DNA from 3 places in the Arthrobacter sp. NPDC080073 genome. Region 2 is predicted to be linked to each of the others. Evidence: riboswitches for the same ligand, from Rfam matches in the RefSeq annotation. Region 2 holds a riboswitch; each other region holds the start of a gene.
What was found. A riboswitch is a leader RNA that binds a small molecule or an ion and turns the genes downstream of it on or off. The one in region 2 is predicted to bind thiamine pyrophosphate.
Positions count from the first base shown of each region.

Region 1: it holds a riboswitch for thiamine pyrophosphate, as region 2 does, so the genes downstream of both, AB0O52_RS15265 (ECF transporter S component) here and thiC (phosphomethylpyrimidine synthase ThiC) in region 2, are expected to answer to the same signal.
Region 3: it holds a riboswitch for thiamine pyrophosphate, as region 2 does, so the genes downstream of both, thiO (glycine oxidase ThiO) here and thiC (phosphomethylpyrimidine synthase ThiC) in region 2, are expected to answer to the same signal.

Region 1 is NZ_JBFBKR010000013.1:48,430-58,330, forward strand. Features, by position in the region: gene AB0O52_RS15235 (Na+/H+ antiporter subunit D) at 1-957, shown strand, start outside; gene AB0O52_RS15240 (Na+/H+ antiporter subunit E) at 954-1,520, shown strand; gene AB0O52_RS15245 (monovalent cation/H+ antiporter complex subunit F) at 1,517-1,795, shown strand; gene mnhG (monovalent cation/H(+) antiporter subunit G) at 1,785-2,186, shown strand; gene AB0O52_RS15255 (DUF4235 domain-containing protein) at 2,183-2,443, opposite strand; gene AB0O52_RS15260 (NUDIX domain-containing protein) at 2,495-3,241, opposite strand; TPP riboswitch at 3,433-3,569, shown strand; gene AB0O52_RS15265 (ECF transporter S component) at 3,644-4,273, shown strand; gene AB0O52_RS15270 (ABC transporter ATP-binding protein) at 4,273-5,907, shown strand; gene AB0O52_RS15275 (energy-coupling factor transporter transmembrane component T) at 5,904-6,707, shown strand; gene AB0O52_RS15280 (UDP-N-acetylglucosamine 1-carboxyvinyltransferase) at 6,837-8,360, shown strand; gene AB0O52_RS15285 (DUF559 domain-containing protein) at 8,510-9,091, opposite strand; gene AB0O52_RS15290 (glutamate--cysteine ligase) at 9,406-9,901, shown strand, end outside.
Region 2 is NZ_JBFBKR010000009.1:115,673-125,573, reverse strand. Features, by position in the region: gene AB0O52_RS12520 (glucose-6-phosphate dehydrogenase) at 1-196, opposite strand, end outside; gene ffh (signal recognition particle protein) at 348-1,919, shown strand; gene AB0O52_RS12510 (alpha/beta hydrolase) at 2,023-2,772, shown strand; gene thiC (phosphomethylpyrimidine synthase ThiC) at 2,773-4,602, opposite strand; TPP riboswitch at 4,598-4,705, opposite strand; gene AB0O52_RS12500 (amidohydrolase family protein) at 4,799-5,920, shown strand; gene AB0O52_RS12495 (VOC family protein) at 5,971-6,849, shown strand; gene AB0O52_RS12490 (hypothetical protein) at 6,920-7,363, shown strand; gene rpsP (30S ribosomal protein S16) at 7,559-7,981, shown strand; gene AB0O52_RS12480 (RNA-binding protein) at 7,983-8,225, shown strand; gene rimM (ribosome maturation factor RimM) at 8,353-8,916, shown strand; gene trmD (tRNA (guanosine(37)-N1)-methyltransferase TrmD) at 8,918-9,748, shown strand.
Region 3 is NZ_JBFBKR010000002.1:123,457-133,357, forward strand. Features, by position in the region: gene AB0O52_RS02790 (DNA methyltransferase) at 1-714, opposite strand, end outside; gene AB0O52_RS02795 (DEAD/DEAH box helicase) at 723-2,444, opposite strand; gene AB0O52_RS02800 (RNB domain-containing ribonuclease) at 2,733-4,247, opposite strand; gene thiE (thiamine phosphate synthase) at 4,285-4,974, opposite strand; TPP riboswitch at 5,001-5,120, shown strand; gene thiO (glycine oxidase ThiO) at 5,112-6,425, shown strand; gene thiS (sulfur carrier protein ThiS) at 6,422-6,658, shown strand; gene AB0O52_RS02820 (thiazole synthase) at 6,662-7,468, shown strand; gene AB0O52_RS02825 (4a-hydroxytetrahydrobiopterin dehydratase) at 7,529-7,861, shown strand; gene AB0O52_RS02830 (hypothetical protein) at 7,947-8,249, opposite strand; gene AB0O52_RS02835 (DUF3107 domain-containing protein) at 8,286-8,510, opposite strand; gene AB0O52_RS02840 (TetR/AcrR family transcriptional regulator) at 8,561-9,199, opposite strand; gene moeB (molybdopterin-synthase adenylyltransferase MoeB) at 9,303-9,901, shown strand, end outside.

The DNA of each region.
Region 1 (9,901 bases), on a different contig from region 2:
GGCATAAAGGCTGCCGTGTTCCCGCTGTCCTTCTGGCTGCCCGACTCGTACCCGACCGCGCCAGCACCGGTCACCGCCGTCTTCGCCGGCCTGCTCACCAAGGTGGGCGTCTACGCCATGGTCCGCACGGAGACCCTGCTCTTCCCGGGCGACACCTTGAATGCCCCGCTCATGGTGGTGGCGCTCCTGACTATGCTGGTGGGCATTCTCGGCGCCATAGCCCAGAGCGACATCAAACGATTACTCTCCTTCACCTTGGTCAGCCACATCGGCTACATGGTGTTCGGGCTGGCCATGTCGTCGGTTGCCGGGCTCGCGGCCGCCGTCTTCTATGTGGCCCACCACATCACGGTCCAAACGAGCCTGTTCCTCGTCACTGGCTTGATCGAGCGCCGCGGTGGCAGCTCCTCCATGGACAGGCTGGGCGGGCTTGCGAAGCTGTCTCCGCTTCTCGCGCTTTTGTTCTTCATTCCGGCGATGAACCTTGCCGGAATCCCGCCTTTCTCCGGGTTCCTGGGGAAGCTCGGACTCCTGCAGGCTGGCATTGCCCTCGGGACACCGCTGGCCATTACCTTGGTGGTGGGCGGCGTTGTCACCAGCCTCTTGACCTTGCTGGCAATTGCCCGCGTCTGGAACCGCGCATTCTGGCGGAAGCCCGAAGACGCCGAGTACCCGGCCGCGGCCCTCAAGGACACGGCAGCCATCGGCCTGCTTCCGCGGACGATGGTAGGGCCGACGGCCGCACTGGTGGTCTTCGGCGTGGCGCTGACCGTCTTCGCCGGTCCGCTGTTCCAATTGGCCGGGAACTCCGCGGAACAGATGCTGGACCGCACGGCCTACATCCATTCCGTGCTCGGCGGGAGCGCCAAGGTTCCGCAGATCGCTGCACCGCAAGGTGACGCGCCCGCCGGGGCTTCGCCGGGCGCGCCGACTCCTGTGCAGGGAGGCGGCAAGTGAGCCGCAAGCGGATTTCGTTCCGCACCGAGTTGCCCCTGCTCGTCTGGCTGGTGGTTGTCTGGGGTGCGCTCTGGCGGGATTTCAGCCCGGGCAACCTGGTGTTCGGTGCGCTGATCGCGGTGGTGGTAGCCAGGATCTTCTACTTGCCTCCCGTAGAGCTCAGCGGACGATTCAACGTGCTGCGCGCCATTCCCTTCGCCGTGGTGTTCCTTGGCAAAGTGGTGGCCGCGAGCTTCCAGGTCATGTACTTGGCGGTCTTCCGAGGGCCTTCGGTAACCAACGCCGTGGTCGCGGTTCCCCTGCGTAGCCGTTCCGACCTCATGGTGACCGCCACCGGGCACGTGATTTCGCTGATTCCGGGTTCTTTGGTGGTGGAGGTGGACCGTTCCACGTCCACGCTCTACATCCACGGGCTCAATGTCCGCAACGATGCGGACACCGCCAAGCTGCGCAAGGAAGTCCAGGATACGGAGGCCTCGCTGATCCGGATCATGGGTACCCGCGCGGAAATGGACGCACTCCAGGCCGAAGGCAGGCCTGCAACGAGGGGAGCTGGTTCGTGAAAGACATCGTGCTCATCGTTACGGCGGTGATTCTCAGCCTCGCGGCGGCAGGCGCGATCTACAGGATCGCCGTCGGGCCTTCCTTGCTGGACCGAGTGCTCGCCTCAGACGTGCTGCTCGCCATACTGGGCGCCGCGTTGGCCATCGACATGGCGGTCAACAGGCACCTCAACAACCTCGTGCTGCTCGTCGCACTGACGCTGATCGGGTTCGTTGGCTCGGTGACGGTGGCCCGCTTCGTGGCCGATCGGAGAGGACAGGTCAATGACTCCTAATGCCACGGGAGTTGATGGCGTCATCGATGCCGTTACTGCGGTCCTGCTGATAGCGGGAGCGCTGATGTCATTGGGGGCAGCAATCGGGCTGTTGCGTTTCCCGGACCTGATGAGCCGCATGCACGCAGCTACCAAGCCGCAAGTGCTGGGGTTGTTCCTCGTCTTGGCGGCCATCGGGCTGCAGATGCGCGAATGGTGGGTATGGCCGATCCTTGCCGTCGCCTGGATTTTCCAATTGCTGACAGTGCCCGTGTCCGCACACATGGTGGGCCGCGCTGGCTACCGCACCAAGCACCTCCACCCCGAGTTGCTCAGCATCGACGAACTCGAGGCCGTGGTGCTGCGGGCTGCCGGTCAACGGGCCGCGGAGGAGGCTCAAGAAGAGTCCTAGACGATGTCCTGCGTCTTCGAGAAGCGCGAGATGGCGCGCTGGGTACTGCGGCTCGCGAAAACCTGGATGACGGCGCTGACAGTCGCCGAAATCAGGGCGAAGGTCAGAGCCGAGCGCAGGCTTGCCTCCATGTCATCGTGACCCTTGGGAGGCTTCTTGCCTGTGGACTTTTCCCACAACGCATTGACGAGCTTGGTGCCGACAAAGCCTGCACCGATGCTCACGCCAGTGCCGAACAGTTTGATGAGGAGGTTCATTCCGGGACTCCTTGCGGGACGAAACAGGACTGTCCCCAGCCTAACCCCACTTCAGGGCAGTTCCGGAGCAACGGATGGCGCTTGGCGCCTCAGCCGGAAGAACTCCTCCAGGGCTCCTGGCTTCGGGCGGACGGGCACGATGTCACGGTCCTCCGCCAGTATCGCTTCCACCGTGCCGAGGGCGAGGAGCTCATCCAGCAACGCCAGCGTGGGCGGCATAAGTTTGAGGGTTCCGGTGGCTTCGGCGTCCAGGATTCCGCGGACCGGCATCCACAAGGACGATGACGCTTCCGTGGTTTGGTGCTTTGGGCCGGCACCGGAAAGCGGGCAGGCAAGGTAGAAGTACGTGTCGAAGCGCTTGGGTTGGTCTGCCGGGGTGACCCAGTTGGCCCACGGGCGGAGGGTGCCGGCGTCGAGCTTCAGCCCGGCCTCTTCAAACACCTCGCGCTGCGCGGCCGCCAGCACCCGGCCGGCGTTGAACCGGGCGGTAGAAGGCTCGACGGCTATGCTGCTCCGGTGCCATGCCGAGGCGTGCCGCTCGGCCACGTCGTCCGCGAAGTCCCAGCCGGAGCTGTCCGCCTGGTCCACTCGTCCCCCGGGAAAGACGACCATGCCGGCGGCGAAATCCATCGTGGTCACCCGGTGCTGGACGAACACTTCCAGCACGCGCCCGGCATCCGCGGGTATCTCCGGGCCTGCCGAAACTGCGTGGCCGGGGGTCTCGCGGACCAGGATCACGCTCGCGGCGAGCCTTGGTTCGGCCACCGTGGTGCTGTTCACTTCGCTAATGACTGCCAAGACCGCTCCTTTGCCCGCGCTGCGTCACATTCTGCTGGATCATTCTCCCAGTTTCTGCGGCCGCCCGCGCCATTCCGGGCCGGCCTGCGCCCACCCGGCGAGTGATCCAGCAGAATCCGTCGTTACTCGTTCCGGCACAGCGCCCGCAACCCCGTCAAGGTGTAAACTGAACCACGCCCAAAAGGGTGGATTGATAACGACAGGGGAGCGCCGCCGTCGGGCCCGCAGCAATGCGGCACGGAGGACGGGCGCTGAGAGTGCGGACAGCCGCAGACCCTCGAACCTGATCCGGCTAGTACCGGCGCAAGGGAGTCGAGTTCTCATAGTGTCCGGACCGGCGTGGCGGAAACCGCCCGCAGGCAACCGGAAACACTTTCCCCTCCTGTTCCTCAGGAGGACAAAATGACTGGTATTTCTGCAAGGCCGGGCCTCACCAAGCCTGGTTACAATTGGCGCGTCGTGGACATCGTCGTGGCGGCACTGATCTCGATCGCCGGTGGCGTGATCTTCTGGGCGTGGGACCAGATGGCTCTGGTTGCCACGCCTATGTCCGCGGGCTACCCTCCGCTGAGCGGCCTGATCGCCGGCGGTTGGATGATTCCGGCAGTGCTGGGCATGCTCATTGTCCGCAAGCCCGGTGCGGCGATTTTCTGCGAGACCGTTGCCGCCACCAGTGAACTCATCATGGGTTCGCAGTACGGCACCACGGTCCTGATCTCGGGCCTGCTCCAGGGTCTCGGCGCGGAACTCATCTTCCTAGCCTTCATGTACAAGAAGTTCAACCTACCGGTGTCGCTGCTGGCCGGTGCCGGTGCGGGCCTCTTCTGCGGTCTGAACGACTCCTTCCTGCCGTGGGGCTGGAACATCGCCTACGAACCCGGCGACAAGCTCGCGTACATCGTGTTCTGCACGATCTCCGGTGCCGTCATCGCCGGTGCCCTGGCCTGGATCGCGACCCGCGGCCTGGCCAAGACCGGTGTCCTGAGCGCGTTCGCGTCCCGCAAGGCCGCCTCGGAGCCTGTCTTTTCCTGATGCCCAGTCCTGATTCCGGCACCTCCGCTGTGGTGCGACCTGCCGCCATTTCCGCGCAAGGGTGGGGCTGGCGGCACGCTGGCCGCACCACGCAGGCCATCCACGCCTTGGACCTGGACATCCGCCCAGGCGAGCGCGTGCTCCTGCTTGGCCCCTCGGGCGCAGGCAAGTCGACGCTCCTGCATGCCCTCGCGGGCGTGCTGGGCGAGGAAGGTGACGACGCCGATGAGACCGGCTCGTTGCTGGTGGACGGCGTTTCGCCGAAGGCCCGGCGGGGCCGTGCCGGACTCATGCAGCAGGATCCCGAAACCCAGGTGGTGCTTTCCCGGCTGGGCGACGACGTCGCGTTCGGCGCCGAGAACCTTTGCGTGCCGCGGGAAGAGATCTGGAAGCGGGTCCATGAAGCGCTCGACGACGTCGGGCTGCGGAATAGTGCCAGCGGCAACTTTGCGCCCGACCACCCGACGTCGGCCCTCTCGGGCGGACAGAAACAGCGCCTTGCCCTGGCCGGAATCCTGGCGATGCGCCCTGGCCTGATCCTCCTGGACGAGCCGACCGCCAACCTGGACCCGGCCGGCGTGCTGGAAGTCCGCGATGCCGTGGGCCGTTGCCTGGACAAGACAGGCGCCACGTTGGTGGTGGTGGAGCACCGGGTCTCGGTCTGGAAAGACCTCGTGGACCGGATCGTGGTCCTCCAGCCGGGCAGCTCGTCCTCCGAGGGAGCGTCCACGCCGGGCATGCTCCTGGACGGCGATCCGGACACCGTTCTGGCGCAAGCAAGGGACATGCTCACTGCTGCGGGCGTCTGGGTGCCCGGGTACGTTCCGGCCACCCGGCCACGTTCCGGAACAGCAGCCGGTTCGGGAAGAGCCGCAGGCTCCGGAACAACCGCAGGCTCCGGGGCGGGGAGCGCGGGAGAGCTGCTGCTCGCCACCCAGGAGCTCGCGGTATCACGCGAACGGCCGCGGCGCCGGGGGTTCAAAACCATCCCGCCCCTTCCCGTGCAGGCCGGGCTCGACGCCGAAGTCTTCGCCGGGCAGGCGCTGACCATCACGGGCCCCAACGGGGCCGGAAAGTCGACCTTCGCTTTGACCCTAGCCGGCCTGTTGGCGCCGGTGTCCGGTACGGTGACTGCCGCCGTCGGGCTCAGTGACGGCGCCGGAACCGATCCGTTCAAGTGGAAAGCCCAGCAGCTGATCTCCCGCATCGGGACCGTGTTCCAAGAGCCCGAGCACCAGTTCGTCACCGGCCGCGTGCTTGATGAGCTCATGTTCGGCCCCAAGCACCTTGGCCACGGCGAGGATCGGGTGGACGAGTTGCTGGAGCGGTTGCGGCTGGGGCATCTCGTGGACGCCAATCCCTATACGCTCTCCGGGGGTGAAAAGCGGCGGCTGTCCGTGGCCACGGTGCTCGCTGCCCACCCCCGCGTCCTGGTGCTGGACGAACCGACTTTCGGCCAGGACGCGAACACTTGGGCCGAGCTTGCGTCGTTCCTGTCCGAACTGCTCGACGCCGGAACGTCCGTGGTTTCCGTGACCCACGACCAGGAATTCAGCGCTGTCCTGGGCGGCACCGAGATGCGGCTCGAGCCCGCGTTCCAAGGCGGGGCCCGGCAGGAAGCGGGTGCGGCATGAGGGAAGCCCTGACCCTGCGCGGCAATAATGCCCTCCTGACACGCGCGAATCCGCTGGCCAAGTTCGTCTCTGTCTTTCTGATCACCTTGGTGTTGGCGTTGTCCATCGACTTGGTGTCCGCCTCGACGGCGCTCCTCGGCGAACTGGCGCTGTTCCCCCTAGCGGGGCTCACCGTGCGCTTGCTGTGGCAGCGCGGCTGGCCCCTGATCATGGCGGCAGCGCTTGGCGGCTGGAGCACCGCGATCCTGTCGGCCGACAGCGGCAGGATACTGCTCGACGTCGGGATCTGGTCGATCAGCGAAGGCTCGCTTCAGCTGGGACTCGGGTTCATGCTGCGCGGCTTGGCGATCGCACTGCCGGCCATCCTCCTGATGAGCTGCACCGACCCCACCGACCTCGCCGACGCCCTGGCGCAGAAGGCGAAACTGCCGCACCGTTTTGTCCTGGGCACCTTGGCCGCGCTGAGGCTCGTGGGGCTCATGGCGGAGGAGTGGCAGACCATCGGCATGGCACGGCGCGCGCGGGGTGTCGGCTCGCACGGGAGCCCGCCGCAACGCTTCAAGGCCATGCTCGGCCAAAGCTTCGGGCTGTTGGTCCAGGCGATCCGTCGGGCGTCCCGCTTGGCTGTGACCATGGAAGCGCGCGGCTTCGGCGGTGGACGCCGGACCTGGGCGCGCGAATCCACCTACAGCCGCCTGGACCTTTGGGTCCTGGCCGGCGGTTTGTTCATCGCAGCCGCGGCCGTACTGGCCGCTCAATGGGCAGGTACCTGGCACTTCGTCTGGTTGAAGCAGGGCTAGCTTGCTTACGGGGGCAGCTGTCAACCCTTGACAACGTGTATATCGCACGAGACGACTATCATGCCCTAGATTTGGAGTGTTGCAATACAAGACCTTCGGTCGATAGACCATTTGTGATATTTTTTGGTTATGACGCAACCGACTGCCGAACATGTAGGTCTCCTTCTTCGCGACGCCCGTAGTGAAAAGGGCTGGACACAGGGGCAGCTCGCCTCGGAACTGGGCACCAGCCAAAGCGCCATTGCCCGAATGGAACAGGGCAAGCAGAATCTCAGCCTCCGCATGATCGAACGCCTTGAGTCGATCTTTGGGCGAACCATCGTCAAAGTCGGCAAACGGCAGATGACCCACCTGCGCGTGGAGGGCGGACGCACGCTCTCCGGCTCCGTGGACGTCAACAGCAGCAAGAATGCCGGCGTCGCTCTGCTTTGCGCGAGCCTCATCAACCGCGGCACCACCACCTTGCGCCGGCTGGCCCGGATCGAGGAAGTCAACCGGATCGTCGAGGTTTTGACCTCCATCGGTGTCGAGTGCACCTGGCTGAACGGCAACGACCTGCGCATCCGTCGCCCGGAAACCCTTGACCTCGCCTCCATGGACGTGGAGGCTGCTCGCCGCACCCGCAGCGTCATCATGCTGCTGGGCCCCCTCCTCGATGAAGCGGCCTCGTATCAGCTGCCCTACGCCGGCGGTTGCGATCTTGGGACTCGAACCGTGGAACCGCACATGCAGGCGTTGCGGCAGTTCGGACTCTCGGTGGAGGCCAAGTCCGGCTTCTATTCCGTGCAGGCCCCGCCGGCCGACGCCGACCACCGCACCTTTGTCCTCACGGAGCGCGGTGACACCGTGACGGAGAACGCCATCATGGCCGCCGCGCACCGCAGCGGTACCACCGTGATCCGCAATGCCAGCCCCAATTACATGGTGCAGGACCTCTGTTTCTACCTGCAGGGGCTCGGTGTCGTGATCGACGGCATCGGGACAACCACCCTGAAGATCACTGGCCGCCCGGCGATCGACGTCGACATTGAGTACTTCCCGTCCGAAGACCCGATCGAGGCCATGAGCCTCATCACCGCGGGCATCGTGACCAACTCGGAGGTGACCGTCTGCCGGGTCCCCATCGAATTCATGGAGATCGAACTGGCCACACTTGAGCAGATGGGCCAGCAGCTCGACATCTCCGGCGAGTACTTTGCCCGCAACGGACGGACGCGCCTGGTGGATGTCACCACCAAGCCATCACGGTTGCGTGCCCCGGAGGACAAGATCCATCCGATGCCGTTCCCCGGGTTGAACATCGACAACTTGCCGTTCTTCGCGGTCATCGCCGGCAACGCCGAGGGCCAGACCATGATCCACGACTGGGTCTACGAGAACCGGGCGATCTACTTGACCGAGCTCAACAAGCTTGGCGCCCAGGTGCAACTGCTCGATCCGCACCGCATCTACGTCAATGGCCCCACCAAATGGCGCGGCGCGGAAGTCGGATGCCCTCCGGCACTCCGACCCGCAGCGTGCCTGCTCTTGGCCATGCTGGCGGCCCGTGGCACGTCAGAGTTACGCAACATCTACGTGATTGAGCGCGGATACGAGGACCTGGCCGAGCGCCTCAACACCATTGGCGCCAAGATCGAGTACTTCCAGGACTGACTAGGTCGGATTTCGGGGCGGGACTCGGACTTCGCGTTGCGAACGGAACATTCTGCTGGATCACCCAGAGCGTGCTTCCTCCCAGGCGCGGAAACTCTGGGTTGTCCGTTCCACCGGAGGCGGTGATCCAGCAGAATCCGCCGTTGCGGTCACTTCCGTACGCTGTACAGGGCCAGGACGGCACGGATTTCCTCCATCACCTGCTCCGGGTTGTTCCAGATCTTCTCGGGGGCGAAGCTCAGGACGTCAAAGCCACGTACCTGGGCAGCGTTCAGTCGTGCCATGTCTTTCCTCCATGCCTCCCGGGAGCTGTGGAAGGCATAGCCATTGACTTCAACGATCAACCGCCTGCCAATCAAAAAGTCGACCCGTCCGACACCGCGGATATGGACTTGGCGGCGGAATGGCAGGCCTTCTGATTCGAACAGCAGGCGGGCGCTGATTTCGGGTACGGATTCGGACAGTCCGTCTGCCTTTGCCAACAGCCTTCTGGCGTTTCCGTAGTAGTCGGCAGAGATCTCACTTTCGAGCATGGCCTGCGGGATGCCGAACTGCCGCATGGCCGACTGTGCAATGGAAATAGCATCCACGTCCGGCAAACAGGTCAGAGCGTGAATGACGGTGTCTTCTACGGATGCCAGGGGGACGGCATTCTCCGGAGAGAGGCGAAGCCCGCCGTGCCTGACGAAACCGTTGCCCCGGCAGTGCCGCGTAGCCAGATGCAAGCGCATGGGCTTGTCTTTGATCCACAGGCCGTAGCGTAAAGCTGCACTCGCGCACGTGACATGCCCGTTGTTGAGGATTGCCGTGAGGTATTCCGTGTCCGCTGACGGGAGGGCGACGCAGGGGCTGACGTCCCAAGGAATGTGCCGTATGTGGATGAGCTGGCCGACATTCTGCTGGATTACCCCGGGGTGGCTTCCGCTAATCCCCGGAAAATGGGGGCATATCATCCGCCGGGCAGGAGTGATACAGCAGAATCCTTCGGGCGGGCCGCGAAATCCCGCTCTGTCTTGGCGAGGCTGCCATGGCGCACAATTGATCCGTGCGCACATTTGGTGTGGAAGAGGAATTGCTGATCGTCGATCCCGTGACCGGCGAGCCGCTCGCGCTTGCCGACGCGCTCCTCTCAGGCCCCGCCCAAGACGGCCCCGCCCAAGGCAGCCCGGCCCAGGACGGCCCGGCCCAAGACAGCCCCGCCCAGGATGGCTCCGACGCCGGTCCTACCACTGAGGAGATCGACGGCCCTGATACCGGCCTGAGCCACGAGCTTAAGCTTGAGCAAATCGAAACCCAGACCCGGCCATGCCGCACTTACGCCGAGCTCCTGCACCAGATCCGCAGGGGGCGGGGCCTCGCGAGCCATGCCGCTCGGCGCCACGGCGCAAGGATCGCAGCGTTGGCCACCTCGCCCGTGGACGCCGCTTTGCACACCACTCCGGATCCCCGGTATGCCATCATGCTGGAGCGCTTCGGCATCACGGCGCACGAACAGCTCACGTGCGGATACCATGTACACACTTCGATCGAGTCCCCCGAGG
Region 2 (9,901 bases):
CCGCCTCGAAGGCGCCCCGGACGCGTTTTGTCCACTGCTGGGGCGTCCACGGGTCGGAGCCTGCTCCGACAAGCTTCAGGCCGTCCGCGAGGCCGTTGGCCACGAGCCTGGCCAGGCCCGGCAACAGCAATCGGCCCGTCAGATCTCCGGAGGCGCCTAGGATGAGCAACGTATTTACTGTTGTTTTGCTGGTCACTGTGCCAGCATGCCATCTTGCAGGCGCGTCTTGGTACCCTAGATAGTCGAGTCCCTCAGTTGAGTCAGATTTGTTTGAGGCAGGAATCGTCAAGATAGTGGTGCGTCGGAACGGCCGCCATCCGTAGACCATTGAAAGAAGTGCACGGCGCGTGTTCAATTCACTCTCTGACCGGTTGACAGCAACCTTCAAGAATCTCCGTGGCAAGGGCCGCCTCACGGAGGCCGACGTCGACGCCACCGTCCGCGAGATCCGGCGCGCCCTTCTGGACGCCGACGTTGCCGTTCCCGTGGTCCGCGAGTTCACCGGCCGCATCCGTGAACGTGCCCTGGGCGCCGAGGTTTCCGCGGCCCTGAACCCGAGCCAGCAGATCGTCAAGATCGTCAACGAGGAACTCCAGGAGATCCTCGGCGGCGAGACCCGACGCATCCGCTTGGCGAAGACCGGCCCAACCATCATCATGCTCGCCGGCCTGCAGGGTGCGGGTAAGACCACCCTCGCGGGCAAGCTTGCCAAGTGGCTCAAGGCCCAGGGCCACAGCCCCGTGCTGGTTGCCGCCGACCTCCAGCGTCCCAACGCCGTGACGCAGCTCCAGATTGTCGGCGAACGCGCCGGCGTTCCCGTCTTCGCGCCGCACCCGGGCACCACCTCGGATCTGGACGTTCCCACGGGCGACCCTGTCGCCGTCGCACGCGCCGGCGTCGAGGAAGCCCGCCAGAAGCTGCACGACGTCGTGATCGTGGACACCGCGGGCCGCCTCGGCGTCGACGCCGAAATGATGGACCAGGCTCGCCGCATCCGCCAGGCGATCATCCCGAACGAAGTGCTGTTCGTGATCGACTCCATGATCGGCCAGGACGCCGTCAACACGGCGGTTGCCTTCGATGAAGGCGTCAACTTCACCGGCGTCGTGTTGTCAAAGCTCGACGGCGACGCCCGCGGTGGTGCCGCCCTCTCGGTAGCGTCGGTCACCGGGAAGCCGGTCATGTTCGCCTCCACCGGCGAAGGCCTCGACGACTTCGAACTGTTCCACCCCGACCGCATGGCTTCCCGCATCCTCGATATGGGTGACGTTCTCACCCTGATCGAGCAGGCCGAGAAGAACTGGGACAAGGATGAAGCCGCCCGGATGGCGAAGAAGTTCGCCGACCAGGAAGACTTCACCCTGGACGACTTCCTCGCCCAGATGCAGCAGATCCGCAACATGGGCTCCATGAAGAAGATGCTCATGATGATGCCGGGTGCGCAGAACATCCGCCAGCAACTGGAGCAGTTCGACGAGCGCGAAATCGACCGTGTGGAGGCGATTGTCCGCTCCATGACCCCGCACGAGCGTTTGGCTCCGAAGATCATCAACGGTTCCCGTCGCGCCCGCATCGCCCGTGGTTCCGGTGTCCACGTCTCCGAGGTCAACGGCCTCCTGGAGCGTTTCGCGCAGGCCCAGAAGATGATGAAGAAGCTGGCCCAGGGCGGCGGCATGCCCGGGATGCCTGGCATTCCCGGCCTCGGTGGCGGCGGTTCCCGGAAGGGAAGCAAGAACGCGCCCAAGAAGAAGGCCCGTTCCGGAAACCCCGCCAAAGCGGCCCAGGAACTGCGCGACGCCGAGAACAAGCGTGCGAAAGCCGTCCCCACGGGCGCGGCATTCGGCCAGGGTGCCGGCGACTTCGACCCCTCAAAGCTGAACCTGCCCAAGGGCTTCGAGAAGTTCCTCGGCGGCAAGTAACCGTCCCACCCAACTGACTGGCAATACATGTCATTTTGAGGGCTCAGAACGGCATGTATTGCTAGTTAGTTGGGTTGTCAGCCGCGTGCCATAGGCTGGGTGAATGCAAAAACAGCGGGTTGTGTTCGTCCACGGAGCCGGTACATTCGGCGCTGCCGCTTGGCCGAAACAACACGGCATGGCGTTGAAGTACGACGCGCTGTTCCTGAAACGCCACGGTTTTGATGCGCAGGCCGAGCCCCTGGAATCCGACGTTGCCGCCGATGTGGACATTATCCTGGAGTGCCTTGGGGGACGGGAGCCTGCGTCATCCTCCGGCCCCGCGCGTGGAGGCCATGTCGTAGCGCACTCCCAAGGCGCGATTTCAGCCATGTTGGCCGCGGTGGAGCGGCCGGACCTGGTCCGGTCCCTCGTGCTGGTGGAACCTGCTTGTCTTTCATTGACGGCCGAGTTGCCCGCCACCGCGGCTTACCGGGCACTCATGGAGCCGCTGTACCGGATCCGGCACGAACTCAGCGATGACGATTACCAACGCGAATTCGTCCGCAGGGCGTTTTCCTCGGAGGCGGCCGTCCTCAGCACCCCGGAGGCCCGGCGTACCGCTCGGCGCCTGCGGCTCCAGGCTCCGCCGTGGGAAGCGCCGCTGCATATTGTGCCGGGGGTACCCACGCTTGTCCTGACCGGTGGTTGGGAACCCCTTTACGAAGAGATCGCCGGCTACTTGCAGGAAACCGGCGCCCTCCACCGCGTTGCGGCTGGAGGACACCGGCCTCATGACTCAGTCGAAGGAGACCGGATCATCCGTTCCTTCATCGCGGACGTCAGCCGCGCCGGATCAGTCCAGGCTTCCTGATCAGTTCAGGCTTCCTGACGTCGTTCCGGGCTTTCCTGCGGGAACCTCGAGCTCGGGCAAGTAGACCTTGCCGCCCGATGCCAGGAACTCCTCGCTCTTTTCGCGCATTCCGCTGTACATTTGCGCAATGGCGGCCTGGGAATCCGCGGAGCCGTACTCGTCGCGGATGTCCTGGCTGATGCGCATGGAGCAGAATTTCGGTCCGCACATGGAACAGAAATGCGCCGTTTTGGCCGGTTCTGCGGGGAGCGTCTCATCGTGGAACGATTCCGCGGTGACCGGATCCAATGACAGCGCGAACTGGTCACGCCAGCGGAACTCGAAGCGGGCCTTGGACAGGGCATCGTCGCGTTCGTGGGCGCCGGGGTGTCCCTTGGCAAGGTCAGCGGCGTGGGCGGCGATTTTGTACGTGATTACGCCGGTCTTGACGTCGTCCTTGTTCGGCAGGCCCAGGTGTTCCTTCGGGGTGACGTAGCAGAGCATCGCGGTTCCGTGGCGTGCGATCTCCGTGGCGCCAATGGCGGAGGTGATGTGGTCGTAGCCCGGAGCAATGTCGGTCACGAGCGGGCCGAGTGTGTAGAACGGGGCGCCGTCGCACAGCTCCTGCTGGCGCTCGACGTTCTCGCGGACGAGGTGGAACGGGATGTGCCCGGGGCCCTCGACCATGACCTGCACGTCGTACTTCCACGCCCGCTTCGTGAGCTCCGCGAGCGTGTCGAGCTCGGCGAACTGCGCGGCGTCGTTGGCGTCCGCCGTCGCTCCCGGGCGCAAGCCGTCGCCGAGGGAGAACGCGACGTCGTACTTGGCGAAGATTTCGCAGAGCTCGTCGAAGTGGGTGTACAGGAAGTTTTCTTCGTGGTGCGCCAGGCACCAGCCCGCCATGATGGAGCCGCCGCGGGAGACAATGCCCGTCACGCGGTTGGCGGTGAGCGGCACGTAGCGAAGCAACACGCCGGCGTGGATGGTCATGTAGTCCACACCCTGCTCGCACTGTTCAATGACGGTGTCGCGGAAGATCTCCCAGTTGAGCTTGTTGGCTTCACCGTTGACCTTCTCAAGGGCCTGGTAAATGGGCACGGTGCCGATCGGCACAGGGGAGTTGCGGATGATCCATTCGCGGGTGGTGTGGATGTCGTCACCCGTGGACAGGTCCATCACGGTGTCCGCGCCCCATTGCGTGGCCCACTGCAGCTTGTCCACTTCTTCGGCGATGGAGCTGGTGACCGCGGAGTTTCCGATGTTGGCGTTGATCTTCACGAGGAAGGCCTTGCCAATGATCATCGGTTCGGATTCGGGGTGGTTGATGTTGTTGGGAATGATGGCCCGGCCGGCGGCCACTTCGCTGCGGACCAGTTCAACATCGCAGTTCTCGCGAAGTGCCACGAACTGCATTTCGGGCGTCACGATCCCCTGCTTGGCATAGTGCATCTGCGTCACGGTCTTGCCGTCGACGGCGCGGCGGGGCACCGGCTGTGCGCCCTTCCACTCAGCGGAGGCGGCGCCGCGGCGCACGGCCGACTTGCCGTCGTCGAGCAGGTTCCGTTCGCGGCCGCTGTATGCCTCGGTGTCGCCGCGGGCCTCGATCCACTCGCTGCGGAACGGCTCGAGGCCCACCACCGGATCACTTCCCGGCCCTGCGGTGCGGTACACCTGGAAAGGCCCGTTGGCCTGGCCGTTGGGGGATGGTTCCAGGGCGATTTCCGTGACGGGGACCCGGATTCCCGTCTTCGTGTCTTCCAGGAACGCGAGGGAATGCGACTTGAGGGATTGGGTCACCTCTTGCGCCGATCCGTTTTGGGTAGGGCTCAGCTGTGTTTCTTTGGTGCTCAAAGGATTACTCACTTCCTTCGCCGGCATTACCCGGACAGGTTCAACGGTCGCAGGCTGCGTCAGCCCGATCTCAGCCCTTGCAAGGGCCCCCGTGTGGTCGTAGACGAAGCTACCACAGCTGTTGGTAACCGGGAGAGATGTGACCGAGGACGAATGTGACCGAGCCGGGAACGGCGTCGGAGTTTAAGGTGGAATCATGGCGGAAATCATCGAGTTCAGCGGCGCTGTCCTCACGGGACCGAAAGAAGAACGGCGCGGTCTCTGGTCGGTCGACGGACGGTTGACCTTTTTGCCGCCCGCCGCTGCGCCCGACGTCGTCCTGGACGGATGGGTGTTGCCCGGCCTGGTGGATGCGCATTGCCATGTGGGTCTGGGCAAGGGCGGAGCGGTGGACGATGAGACTGCCCGACTGCAGGCGGCGGCCGACCGGAACGCCGGGACCCTCTTGATCCGCGACGCCGGATCCGCAAGCGACACGCGCTGGCTGCAGCGCCGGACGGACATGCCCAGGATCATCCGCGCGGGCAGGCACATTGCCAGGCAACGCCGGTACATCCCCGGACTGGCCGAAGAAGTCGAGCCGGAGGACCTGGTGGAGGCGGTGCGCAAACAGGCGCGGTTCGGAGACGGCTGGGTCAAGATCGTAGGGGACTGGATCGACCGTTCCGCCGGGGATCTCGGCCCGTCTTTTCCGGCCGCCATCGTCAAGGACGCGATCTCGGCAGCACATGCCGAGGGAGCCAGGGTGACTGCCCATTGCTTCGCCGAAGGGACCATTGACGACATGCTCGACGCCGGCATCGACTGCATCGAGCACGCCACCGGCCTGTTGCCGCATCACATTCCCAGGCTCCTGGACCAGGGTGTGCCGATCGTCCCCACCCTCATCAACATTGCGACTTTTCCGGACATTGCGAAGCAGGCGGAAGCGAAGTTCCCGCGTTACGCCGCCCACATGACCAGGCTGTGGGAACGCAGGCATGAACGCGTCGGCGAGGCATTCGACGCCGGAGTGCGGGTGTACGCCGGAACCGACGCCGGAAGCGTCATCAAGCACGGCCGGATCGGCGAGGAAATCCTGGAACTGCACCGTGCAGGCCTTCCGACAGGCGCTGCCCTTGATGCCGCCTGCTGGTCCGCCCGCGAGTGGCTGGGTGCCGACGGCATCAGCGAAGGTGCCAGTGCCGACGTCGTGCTCTACCCGGAGGATCCCCGGGCGTCCCTTGAGGTGGTGCTGAATCCGCGATGCACCGTGCTGAGGGGCATATTTCAGGAAGTGGCGGGCATTAGGAATAAATTGAAGCTTCAAGTAATTTAGATGTATAGAGGTTGCCGAAGGGCGGCGCCACAATAAACCGGGAGTTTCACATGACCATCACATCCAGCCAGGATCTTCTTCCTGCCGAACTCACCATGGGTACCGTCATGCTCAAGGTGGGGGACATGAAGCTCATGGGCGACTACTACCAGCGGGCACTGGGGCTGGATGTCGTCGCCGAACAGGATGGCGGACTCTACTTCGGCAGGCTCGGCAAGCCGTTGGTGCACCTCGCGCCGGCCTCCGGGCTCCAGATCCCGGGTCGCGGGGAGGCTGGGCTCTTCCACACAGCCTTGCTCTTCGAAGACCAATCCTCGCTCGCCGCAACTGTTGCCTCCGCCGCGCAGTACGAACCCCACGCCTTTGTCGGCAGTGCGGACCACTTGGTCAGCGAGGCCTTCTACTTCACCGACCCCGAGGGCAACGGCATCGAGCTCTACTACGACAAGCCCCGCGAAGGTTGGGAGTGGAACGGCAGTTCGGTCGTCATGGACAGCCTGCCGCTCCCGCCCCAGCGCTACCTCCAGCAATACCTGAGCGAAGCGGCGGTTACGGGCCAGCATGAGGCCGGCGCCGGCGTCGGGCATGTCCACCTCCAGGTGGGCGATGTGCAGACGGCCCATGACTTCTATGTCGACACCCTGGGCTTCGAACAGACCGCAGGGTGGCACGGGCAGGCCCTGTTCGTCTCCGCAGGCGGCTACCACCACCACATGGCCATGAATGTCTGGAACAGCCGCGGTGCAGGTCCCCGTAAGGACACGCTCGGTCTCGGCGAGGTGGTCATCGAGGTGCCGTCAGGTGACGACGTCGGCGCGCTCGCCGACCGCCTCAAGGTTGCCGGCATCGGCTCCCACCACACCGGCCGGGAGTTGCGCTTCGAGGACCCGTGGCGCAACCGGCTGCGGGTCGCCGTCCGCTACGCTTGATCCGACGGCGTGGCGCATTTCGGCCGCCGCGCCGCAGCTCCGTTGCCACGAATGAATGAGAGTACTTTCCATGGGCTTTGCTGAAATCTTTGTTGCCACCCACGATGAAGCACTCAAGAGGGCCGCTGCCCTGGAGAAGGGCAGTGACGTATCCGGCGCCGCTGTACGGATCCCGGGGATCAGCGATTTTGAAGTAGAACAACTCGGCGACCTCGCCGGCACGGCCGTGCACGCCGCCGGGGCCGACTATGAGCTCGCTTTGGTGGACGTCACCAGCGACGCCTTGCTGGGCGTCCCCGAAGCCATGGTGCGCGCCCTGTCCGAGCTTCTCAGCTATGAGACCGAGGGCGAAGGAAGCATCCTCGACGACGTCGCCGAACGCTGGGCGGCCCAAGAGGACATGCCCTTTGATGCCCAACAGTCCCGCCTGTATGTCCAGCAGTTGGCGGCGCTCGCAAGCGACGTCGAAAAGGCCGAGCGGGCCGGCCTCTATGTCTGGTCCGCAGACCAGTAACCACACAGTAAACCCGCCGCACGGGCCGCGCGTTCGAAATACCGTCCGCCATCTGGCACAATAGACAGGTACTCGATCCGCGCGGCCCCTCTCTCCGTGTGTGCATCTTGTCCTTGGAACCCTCAAGTATGGCCCGCCCCACGGGTGCAGAACGACGGGCTCAACCCCGTTTCAGAAACAGGAGTGACCACAAAAGTGGCCGTAAAGATTCGCCTTAAGCGCTTCGGTAAGATGCGCGCACCGTACTACCGCATCGTCGTCATGGACTCCCGCGCCAAGCGCGATGGCCGTGCGATTGAAGAAATCGGCAAGTACCACCCCACCGAAGAGCCCTCGTACATCGAGGTTGCCTCCGAGCGTGCACAGTACTGGCTGTCCGTCGGCGCCCAGCCGACCGAGCAGGTTGCCGCGATCCTCAAGATCACCGGTGACTGGCAGAAGTTCAAGGGTCTCCCGGGCCAGGAAGGCACGCTGAAGACCAAGGTCGCCAAGCCTGCTTTCGTTGCACCGGAGAAGGGTTCCGTCATCATCCCGGAAGCCATCACCAAGAAGGCCAAGCAGTCGGAAGCAACTGAAGCTCCCGCTGACGCTGAAGCAGAGACCACCGAGGCTGAGTAAGTTGCTGGCAGAAGCGCTCGAGCACTTGGTCCGTGGGATCGTTGACAGCCCTGAGGACGTCAAGGTCAGTGCCAAGAACAACCGCCGCGGGGAATCCCTCGAGGTGCGCGTTCACCAGGACGACCTCGGACGGGTGATCGGTCGCCAGGGTCGCACCGCACGCGCTTTGCGCACTGTGATTGCGGCATTGGCGGGCGGCGAGCAGGTCAGGGTCGACGTCGTCGACACCGACCGTCGCCGGTAAACGCGCTCAGCAATACTTGTCTTAGATCCGGCCCCTTCACCAGATTATGGTGGAGGGGCCGGATTGTTTTACGAGCAAACCCCAGCCTGGTCCTAAGCCGGCCCAGCCAAGAAATCAGAGGAACCCCATGCAGCTCCAGGTTGCCCGAATCGGCAAGCCCCACGGAATCCGCGGCGAAGTCACTGTCCAGGTGCTCACCGACGCCCCCGGCGATCGCTTTGTCCCGGGCACCGAATTCGTGGTGGAGCCGGCGAAGGCCGGTCCCTTGACCATCACCAGCGCCCGGTGGAACAAGGACATCCTGTTGCTCGGTTTCGAAGAGATCTCCACGCGCAACCAAGCCGAGGAGATCCGCGGCGCGAAGCTGTTCATCGAGACGGAAGAGCTGGAAGAGGACGACGACGAAGGCTGGTACGAGCATGAGCTCGTAGGCCTTGAGGTCCGTGTCGGCTCTCAGACCGTTGGCAAGGTGACCGCACTCAACACCATGCCGGTCCAGGACCTGCTGGTCATTGAAGACACGGACGGCAAGGAAATCCTGGTGCCTTTCGTCGAAGAGATCGTGCCCGAAGTCAACGTCGAGGACGGCTATGTGCTGCTCACCCCTCCGCCGGGCCTCTTCGAACTGAACACCGACGCTTCGGCTTCCGATACGGAAGAGGACGACGCTGAGACACAGGATGACGCCTAAAATGCGCATCGACGTCGTCAGTATCTTTCCCGAGTACCTGGCGCCGCTCGAGCTTTCCCTCATCGGCAAGGCCCGTCAGGACGGGCTTCTGGAGCTGAATGTCCATGACTTGAGGACCTTCACCACGGACAAGCACCGCACGGTGGATGACACTCCGTACGGTGGCGGTGCGGGCATGGTCATGAAACCGGAGCCCTGGGCCCAGGCCTTGGAATCCATCGCCAATGCACGGGCTGGCGTAACTGAGGGTTCATCGGACGGACCGACGACGAAGCCGGTCCTGATTGTCCCGTCGCCCGCGGGGGAGCGCTTCAACCAGGCCCTTGCCTATGAGCTCGCCGAGGAAGAGCAGCTCGTTTTCGCCTGCGGCCGCTATGAAGGCATCGACGAGCGCGTCATGGAGTGGGCTGCAGAACACTTCACGGTCCGCCCGGTCAGTTTGGGCGACTACGTCCTCAACGGCGGTGAGGTTGCAGTCCTGGCCATGGTCGAAGCCATCGGGCGGTTGCTTCCGGGCGTCGTCGGAAATCCGGAATCGTTGGTGGAGGAATCCCATTCGGACGGCTTGCTGGAGTACCCGGTCTACACGAAGCCCTCGTCATGGCGCGATCGTGACGTGCCCGCTGTCCTTTTGAGCGGCAACCACGGCAAAATCGCCCAGTGGCGGCGGCACGAACAGTTCCGACGCACGGCGGAACGCCGCCCGGACTTGCTCGAAGAGTTCGACGCCGGCCACCTGACGCGTGCGGACCGGACGGCTTTCGGTGAACTCGGGTACGACGTCGTCGACGGCCGCTTGCGGCGCCGCCCGGACAGCGACCTCCCGGACTGAACCTGCGCCGTCGGGCAGCTTCATCCTCCACCTGACCGCAAGAACCGCCCCGCATTCCCGGGATTGGCCGGAACTGGCGGGGTATGGCAGAATTAACCCTTGTGTCTACTGGGTTCGCGCCTGCCACAGGGGGAGCGTAACCAACAGCCTGAC
Region 3 (9,901 bases), on a different contig from region 2:
GTCTCCCGGCCGGCTGGACGCGGTGACGATCCGCCGGACCAGGCCTTCGGGCTTTTGCGTCGGATAGCCGGTCTTTTCCCGGCCGGTCGGGGAAACGATGGTGTGCCACCAAACGTCCGTGGGAAGCTTCCCCAGTTCCCTTTTGGCCGGCGTCACGAGGCCCGGCGCCATGTACGGCTCACGGTCGACCTCGGCGTTGTCGAAGTGGTACTTCGCAGGGTTCTTGACGTACACGAGGATGTTGTCGTGCTTGGTGGGCCAGCGGTTCTTGGCGCGTGCGCCGTAGTCGTAGGCCCAGATGATCTCGTTCAGGAAACACTCCCTGCCGAAGATCGAGTCCAGCATGACCTTGGCGTAGTGCACTTCGCGGTAGTCCAGATGCAGGTACAGGGTGCCGTCGTCGGCGAGCAGCCGCCAAGCCTCCACGAGCCGGGGTTCCAGGAAGGACCAGTAGTCGCTGAAAGCGTCGTCGTATTTGTGCAGGGCGCCCTTGATGGTGTCATAGGAGCGTCCTTTGAAGCCGACGCGGTCGCCGTCGCCGTCGGCGTTGCGGACCATGCGCGTTTCCTGGCGGCTCTGGACCCGGCCCGTATTGAAGGGCGGGTCGACGTAAATCAGTGTGAAGGCGCCGTCCGGCAGCGTCGGGAGGAAATCCGCGTTGTCCGCGTGAACCACCAAATTGCTGCCGTCCGGCGCCCAAACAATGTCAGTCATCGAGGCCGTTAAGCCTCGGTGCTCTCACCGGATGCACCGGAAGCGGACACCACTTCGCCGTTGCGGCGGCGGGTGCGGGAGCGGCGTGCGCGGGACGGCTTGTCCGTGCCCTCGCCGGACTGTGCCTGCCCGGATTGGGGCTCGGCAGACTGAACTGAACCTTCAGCGGGGGCTGCTTCGCCTTCGGAGGTACGACGGCGGCGGGTGCGGTTGCGTCCGCCCTCACCGTCTCCTTCGCGGGACGGAGCGTCGCCTGACCTGGGAGCGCGGCGGGCGCCTTCACGGCCACCATCACGCCCGCCGTCGCGGCCCGTGCGTCCACGCCCGGAATCGCCGCTGGAACGGGAGTTCTTCTTGCCGGTCTCGCCCAGGTCTTCCAGGACCTCGGCGTCGACGCCCGCGAGGGTGCGCTTGTCGCGGGGCAGGCGGCCCTTGGTGCCCGCGGGGATGTCCAGTTCCTCGAAAAGGTGCGGCGACGAGGAGTAGGTTTCCACGGGCTCCGGGTAGCTCAGGCCCAGGGCCTTGTTGATCAGGCCCCAGCGCGGCATGTCGTCCCAATCGACGAACGTCACGGCCGTGCCCTTGTTGCCTGCGCGGCCGGTGCGGCCGACGCGGTGCAAGTAGATCTTTTCGTCTTCGACGCACTGGTAGTTGATCACGTGCGTGACGTCATCGACGTCGATGCCGCGGGCCGCGACGTCGGTGGCCACGAGGACGTCCACCTTGTTGTTGCGGAAGGCCCGGAGCGCCTGCTCGCGGGCGCCCTGGCCCAGGTCACCGTGGATGGCGGCGGCCGCGAAACCGCGGTCTACGAGTTCTTCGGCAACCTTGGCCGCGGTGCGCTTGGTCTTGGTGAAGATGATGGTCCGGCCGCGGCCGCGGGCCTGCAGGATGCGGGCGACGACCTCGACCTTGTCCATGCTGTGGGCACGGTAGATGAGCTGCCGGATGTCCCGCTTGGTCAGGCCTTCGTCGTCAGGGTCGGCGGCACGGATGTGCGTGGGCTGCGTCATGTAACGGCGGGCCATGGCGATGACCGGGCCGGGCATTGTGGCCGAGAAGAGGAGGGTCTGGCGGACGGCGGGTGTGCCGGCAATCAGGGTTTCGACGTCGGGAAGGAAGCCGAGGTCGAGCATCTCGTCTGCTTCGTCGAGAATCACCATGCGAACGTTCTTCAGGTTCAGGTGCCTCTGCTTGTAGAGGTCGATCAAACGGCCGGGCGTGCCGACAACAACCTCGACACCCTTTTGCAGGGCTTCGATCTGGGGCTCGTAGGCGCGGCCGCCATAGATGGTGGCGATGCGGGCGTTGCGCTTCCGGGATGCCGTCTGCAGGTCGTTGGCAACCTGAACGGCGAGTTCGCGGGTAGGAACAATCACGAGGGCCTGGGGTGCACCCGGGACAGCGAGCTTGTCGTGGCCGGCGTCGCCGGGTCCAACGACGCGCTGCAGCGCCGGAATGCCGAAACCGAGGGTCTTTCCGGTACCGGTCTTGGCCTGGCCGATGATGTCGTGACCGCCCAGCGCGACCGGGAGGGTCATGGCCTGGATGGGAAACGGGTGGGTGATTCCGGCGTCGGCGAGGGATTCAACGATGTCGGCGCGGACGTTGTAGTCGGCGAAGGTCTTTTCTGCGATCTCGTGGGGTGTCTCATCCGAGGAAATGGTTTCCTCGGGTTCGATCGTTTCGGTTCCGTCTGTCAGAACTTCATGGGTGTGCAATTCACTCACAGTGGAGTTTTCCTTATTCATTTGGGCTGCGCTGCGTGCTCAACGGTTGTGGCAGGGCCGTTCCGGAGCACGGATGGGCGCAAGCAAATCCAGTGGAAGCCGATCGCGGGCTATCTAAATACTGGCACTGGGGACCAGCTGGTGTATCTCAAGATCGCGTAGGGGCGGGCTTGTTGATGTCAAAAAATTAACTGAATCAACGACCGGGCATCCATTACTACTCACCCAGTCTAGCGTCTGGGGGCGATAATCCCCGGATCGCGGCTCCGGCCCTGCGGACGGAATGCGCTAGGGGAGCAGTTCGAAGGTGATTTGGCGGGTGGCAATGTCCGCGTCGAGCAGTTTCACGCGGACCTTCGTGCCCGACTCCATTTCGCCGTCGCAACGGGCGGTGACCGCGGGCTCGGCGATCTGGACGATGCCGTACGGGCCGTGCGGGGTTCCGTTCCCATTGCCATTGCCGTTGTTGCCGTTGGTGCTGTTCCCGTTGCCGTTTCCGTTGTTCCTGGCCGGTTTCGATCCGGAAATCACTACCGCGTCGAATTCCTGTCCGATGTGGTTGACAAGGAGCGCTGCCTCGACGGTGTCCAGGGCGAGGCGCTCCATTTTGGCGGCAAGCTGGTCGGATGACGCCATGATCTCGGGCAGGCTCGGCAAAGCATGCCGGGCCCATGCAGGGATCTCTGTTCCATTGCTCAACGCTTCGCAGATGACCAGCACGAAACGATCGACAAGCCGGCGCAATGGCGCGGTGGTGTGGGCATACGGAGCCCCGATGGCTGACTGCATGACGCTTCCGGGCACCTCGCCGTCGAAAGGCGTGTACCCGGCACCACGGAAAAGCAGCCCCGCTGAATGGAGGATGGCGAGTTGCCGGGGGTCCTTTGCGTCGAGGGTCCGCAGGTACTCGCCATAGCTGGTCCCCTCGGTCCAGGGCTTCCCGAGTGCCCCCGCTTGCCGTTTGAAATGGAGCAGCGAGCGCTCGTCGGGGGCGGGCATGGTACGCAGGATTCCCACCTTGCCGTCGAGCATCAACTGGGCGGCGGCCATCCCGGTCATGAGCGAAATCTGGGCGTTCCAATCCTCCACCGGCAGCGAGGGAGCGGCGACGATCCTGTACCCCTCGCCGTCGGGCAGTTGGACGATTTCCTGCTCGGGCATGTTCAGGCTGGCCCCGCCACGGCGGCGTTCGAGTTCCACCCGCTTGAGCCCGACTTCCTTGAGCAGCTGCAGGACGGGATCAGCCGTTCCGGAATCGATCGCCCGCTGCACGCCCTTGTAGTCGAGCTTGGCGCGGCTTCGTATGCTCGCCCGACGCACGGAGACGGTGCGGAACTCCGCCTCGGCATCGAGTTCGAAGTCCCACACGAACGCGCCGCACGTCTGGCCGGCCAGCAAGCTCCCGGCATGCTCGCTGATGATCTCGGGGTGCAGCGGTATGCGGCCGTCAGGGGCATAGTACGTTTGCCCGCGGCGGCGGGTCTCGGCGTCGAGCGCGCCTCCCGGTGGCACAAAGGAGGGCACATCGGAGATGGCGTAGAGAACCCTGTAACCATCACCGGACCGGTCAATGAAGAGGGCCTGGTCGAGATCCGTGGAAGAGACGGGGTCGATCGTGATGAACGGGACGTCCGTGCAGTCCTGGGCCGGCAGGGTGTGTCCGGAAACAGCGGCTTCGGCGTCCCGCAGCGCTTCAGCGGGATAACCTGCGGGCAGCTCGAGTTCAGTCCGAAGCGCCGCCAGCGCTTCCGCGAGCCGGTTCGACGTTTCACTGACATTCGGGGCTAACCGCTGATGTGACACGAAAGTCAGGGTAACTCCAAAATCTTCCGGAGTCTCGCTAGGCCGCCGCTGCGTCCAAGGCAGCCAGGAGTGCCCGGGCTGCCGACGTCGGATCCTCCGCCTCAGTGATGGCGCGGACCACCACGATGCGGCTCGCGCCGGCCCGAACGACCTCTTCCACGTTGCTGAGATCGATGCCGCCGATCGCAAACCAGGGGAGCATAACCCCGCCGACGGTCTCTTCGTCTGCCTGCTTCACCGCGTTGGCGGCGTACTTCACCAGATCGAGCCCGACGGCGGAACGTCCCGGCTTGGTGGGCGTGGCCCACACGGGTCCGACGCAGAAGTAGTCCAGGCCGCTGCGGCCAGGCGACGCCGCGACGGCTGCGTCAATCTGATCCGGCGTGTGCGTGGAGAGGCCGATGATGGTGCGGTCGTGGAGCAGCTTGCGGGCCGAGCGCAGCGGAATGTCCTTTTGGCCGATATGGAACACCGGTGCGTTGGAGAGGGACGCCACGTCCGCGCGGTCGTTGACTGCCCAGAGACGGCCGTGACGGTGAGCCACGGAGCGCAGTGTCTCCAGGAGCTCCAGTTCCTCGGCCGCTTCAATCGTCTTGTCACGCAGTTGGATGATGTCCACGCCGCCCTCGAATGCGGCATCGACAAACTGCTCAAAATCCCCCTGTTGCTTCCGGGCGTCGGTGCAGAGGTACAGGCGGGCGGTGGTGTGGACATCGTGCGGGGTCATGGAAACAGAGTAGTTCCTCTAAACTGGGCTGGTACCGCGGGAGCCGCGGCGGCAGTCACAATCGCCGCGCGGCTGAGAGGGCTTCAGCGCCGACCGCTTGACCTGATCCGGCTAGTACCGGCGTAGGGAAGGACTCCATGGACGAAGTAAGCACCCAGCACCGACCCCTGCATGCGGATGTGGCGGTGATCGGGGGCGGTGTCATTGGCCTCGGCATCGCGTGGGAAGCCCGCCGGGCCGGCCGTTCGGTGGTCCTGATCGATCCTGTACCGGCGAGCGGCGGCACCTTCGCGGCGGCGGGCATGTTGGCGCCCGTCAGCGAACTGCATTACCAGGAAGAGGACCTCCTGGAGCTCATGCTCGAATCGTCGGCATTGTGGCCGGACTTCGAACGCAATGTGACCGGCTCACGCACCGGACGCACCACGGGTTACCGTACGACGCCGACCCTCGCCGTCGGTGCGGACGCTGCGGACCGCCGGGCGCTCGCCGACCTCCGGGATGTCCAGCTGGCCAACGGCCTGGTGGTGGAATCCGTGCCGCTGCGCGAAGCCCGGGAGCGTGAGCCGCTGTTGAGCCCGCAGATTTCCTGTGCCTTCGACATCCCGGGCGACCACCAAGTGGATCCGCGCCGGCTTTCGGCTGCGATTCTAGGCGCGCTTGCAGACCACCGGCCCGGCGATTCCAGCTGGATTGCAGGGGCCGAGGGCGGTTTTGCGGTCAGGGACACCGCGGCCGGCCTCCTGTGGGAGGACGGGCGCGTCGTCGGGGTTGTGCTCGGCTCAGGCATCGAAGTGCACGCCACCGAAACGGTGGTAGCCAACGGACTTGATGCCGCGCGCTTGAACGGCCTGCCGGATGGATTGTCGCTCCCGTTGCGTCCGGTGTACGGCGACATTCTTCGGCTGCGCGTCCCGGAGCACCTGCAACCCCTTGTCACGGCCACGGTCCGTGGGATGGTGCGCGGAGTGCCCGTCTACATCGTCCCCCGAGACGACGGGTCCGTGGTGATCGGCGCGACGCAACGCGAAGACGGCTTGTCGGAGTCCGGAGGAACGGCCAACCCGGTGTCAGCCGGCGGCGTGTACCAGTTGCTCCGCGACGCCCAGGTACTTGTCCCGGCCGTGGCCGAACTGGAACTCCTGGAAGCAACTGCCCGTGCGCGTCCGGGCACTCCGGACAATGCGCCGCTGCTGGGCAGGGTCGGCACTGAGGGCGGCGGGGACACGGCCGTGCACGGCCTCATCGTAGCCAGCGGCTTCTTCCGCCATGGCGTGCTCCTCACCCCGGCAGCGGCGAAAATCTGCGTCGGACTCATGGACGGCACCGTCGATCCCCGGTGGAACAAATTCCGCCCGGACCGCTTCTCCCGCCCGCTTGCAGCGGCACGGGCCTCAACAGCCCGCCCATCCTCCGATACCTCTAATCCCCTCCCGAAGGACCCCGCATGAACATCAAATTAAACGGCGCAGACCACACACTGAGTGACGACGCTTCGGTCACCACCCTCGTCAGCCACATCACCGGACGGGCCGTGGACCCCAGCGGCCAGGCGGCCGACGGACGCAAGATCGGCGTCGCCGTCGCACGCAATTCCGAAGTGGTGCCGCGCAGCCAGTGGGCTGCCACCGCGCTCGAAGAGGGCGACGAACTCGAAATCGTTACCGCAGTACAAGGAGGCTGAACGATGACCACAGCAAGCACCCAAGCAGCAAGCACCCGAACCGATCCCCTGATGATCGACGGTGTCGAGTTCGGCTCGCGCCTCATCATGGGGACCGGCGGAGCCCCGAGCCTGGACGGGCTGGGGGCAGCCTTGCTGGCTTCCGGCACCGAACTCACCACCGTTGCCATGCGGAGGTACTCCCCGACGGAAACAGGTTCGCTGTTCCAGTTGCTCGTTGACCACGGCATCCGTGTCCTGCCCAACACCGCCGGCTGTTTCACTGCCAAGGACGCTGTCATGACAGCCGAGCTTGCCCGGGAGGCCTTGGAAACGGATTGGGTGAAGCTCGAGGTCATTGCCGACGAACAGACCCTACTGCCTGATGCCGTGGAGCTCGTGGATGCAACAGAGAAACTCGTCGACCGCGGCTTCAAGGTCTTCGCCTACACCAACGACGACCCAGTGCTGGCGCTTCGCCTGGAAAACCTTGGAGCGACTGCGGTGATGCCCTTGGGTGCGCCTATCGGCACCGGCCTGGGCATCCTGAATCCGCACAACATCGAGCTGATTGTGTCCCGCGCTTCGGTGCCGGTAGTGCTCGACGCCGGCATCGGCACCGCGTCCGACGCCGTACTCGCCATGGAGCTCGGCTGCGACGCCGTGCTTCTGGCCACCGCAGTGACCCGTGCGCAGAACCCGGTGCAGATGGGCGAGGCCTTCAAACATGCGGTCATCGCCGGTAGGCTGGCGAAGCAGGCGGGCCGCATCCCGCGCCGGGAACACGCACTGGCCTCCTCGGCGATGGAAGGCCGGGCCGAGTTCCTCTAACGGCCACCGCTGGCCGCTCGGGGGATTCCTGCGAATTCCACATCAGCGAAGGAGCGTCCCATGGCCGGTAAAGACGACATCCTCACCAGGTCTGCGATCGACGACGCCTTGGCGAAGCTGCCGGACTGGCGGTACCGCCTGGGCGGCCTCGTCACCGTCTACAAATGCCCGACGTCGGCTGCCGCGTTGGAGCTGATCGCCGCCGTCGGGCGCATCGCCGAGCAGCAGAACCACCACCCGGACCTGGACTGGCGGTACAACCGGGTGTTCATCCGCTACACCTCCCATGACTCCGGCAGCGAAGTGACCCAACGGGACATCCGGGCGGCCACGAGCGCCAGCGAAGCAGCCGCGGAGGCCGGGGCAGTGGCCGAACCCGAAGCCACGCCATGAGCCGGATGTGTATCGAGAGCCGCAGCGCCGGCTAGAGGCGCAGCGCCGGCTAGAGGCGCAGCGCCGGCTAGAGGCGCAGCGCCGGCTAGAGCCGCAGCGCCGCGGTCAGCTTGGCGGTGTCGTGCCGGGTCCGATGGCGGCCCAGGAAGTAGGAGGCCACCGCGGCAGCCACGGTACCCAGAATGATGGGCAGCACCCATGGGATCCACGTCAGGCCAGGCTGGTAGCCAAAGCCAAGTTGGATGAAGATCATCCAACTCAGCATGGCGACGGCCACCGAAACGCCAGCGGGCAGGGTGATTCCGTACGTTCCACGGTGTTTGTCAGTTCCCCAAACGATGAAGCCTGAGGCGATGGTGGCTAGCGCCACGATGACAAGTGAGAGCATGCGGACTCCTGGCTCGCTGGTGTTCTTGCGTCTTGCTTAGAGGGCTCCGAAGCCGACCCGGCGTACTTCCTCGGCGCCGATCTCCACGTATCCGAGGACGTTGCCGGGAACGATGACTTGGCGGCCCTTTTCGTCGGTCAGGCGCAGGTCCGTGCCATTCGCGATGGCCTCGCTCACGATCTTGGCAACAGCCTCGGCATCGAGAGCGGACTCAAGCGCGATCTCACGGCCAACATTCTGAATGCCGATCTTTACTTCCACAGCGGGGCCTCCCAGCCAATCAAGAAATTACTCAGTCCTCTATTTGTAGTCTAGGACTCTTTCGGGAAGCGACTGATTCCGCGCCAAGCTAAACGGTAGATCAGGTCGCTGGCAACATCGAGGTCCAAATCGCCGTCGGTTTCGAGCCAATACCGGGCGCTGACCTGCGCCATTCCGGCCAGCCCGCGGCCCAGGAGCTGGGCTTCCAGCGGGGGCAGCTTGGTGTCTTCGGCGATCACCTTGGCGACGGCGTCGGCGAAGGTGCGGTTGAAAGTCTCCAGTCGGGAGCTGACATCCGGGTCATTGATGAGATCGGATTCGAAGACGAGCCGGTGTGCCTGGTCATCACCAGCGATGAAACGGTAGTAGGCACGCATGACGGCCTGGACACGTGCCTTGTTGTCCGACGTCGAATTCAGCGCCGTGAGCATCTGTTCCGTGAGGGTGGCCAGGTGGCTGTCGAGGAGGGCCATGTAAAGCTCCCGCTTGGACGGGAAGTGCTGGTACAGCACCGGCTTGCTGACATGGGCGGTCTCGGCGATTTCGTCCATCGCCGCACCATGGAACCCGTTGGCAACGAAGACTTCCAAGGCAGCGTTCAGGAGTTGAGCCCGGCGCTCATCGCGGGGCAGCCTCGCCGAGCGTGGGGAACCGGTCCGATCTTGCCTGACCTGCGCCTCCTGTTTGATACGTGCACTCTCGGTCACTTGTCTGCCGCCTTTCCTTTGCAGTTATGACCACAATACTGCGCAGTAATATGACCGGGCGGCAGCGGCAGGCATACTTTGGAGTATGGCCACTCTTTTTGCTGCCCAAACGTTGCCGTCTTCTCCTTCTTCCGCACTGCCGCCACTCGTGGAACCTGCCGCGGAGCTGACCACCGAAGAGGTGGAACGGTACTCGCGCCACCTCATTATTCCTGAAATCGGGGCGGCCGGTCAGCGCCGGCTCAAGAACGCAAAAGTCCTCGTAATCGGGGCCGGCGGACTGGGCTCTCCCGCCCTGTTGTACTTGGCTGCCGCCGGGGTGGGGACGCTCGGAATTGTGGACGACGACGACGTCGACCTCAGCAACCTGCAACGCCAGATCATCCACGGGGTGGGCGATGTCGGACGGCCGAAGATCGAATCTGCACGTGACGCCATCAAGGAACTCAATCCGCTGGTCAACGTGCAACTGCACAACGTCCGCCTGGACTCCTCCAATGCTTTGGAGATTTTCTCCGGCTACGACCTCATCCTGGATGGCGCAGACAATTTCGCCACCCGATACCTCGTCAACGACGCTGCCGCGATTCTCGGCAAACCTTACGTCTGGGGATCCATTTTCCGCTTCGACGGCCAGGTCAGCGTGTTCTGGGAGAAGCATGGCCCCAGCTACCGCGATCTCTA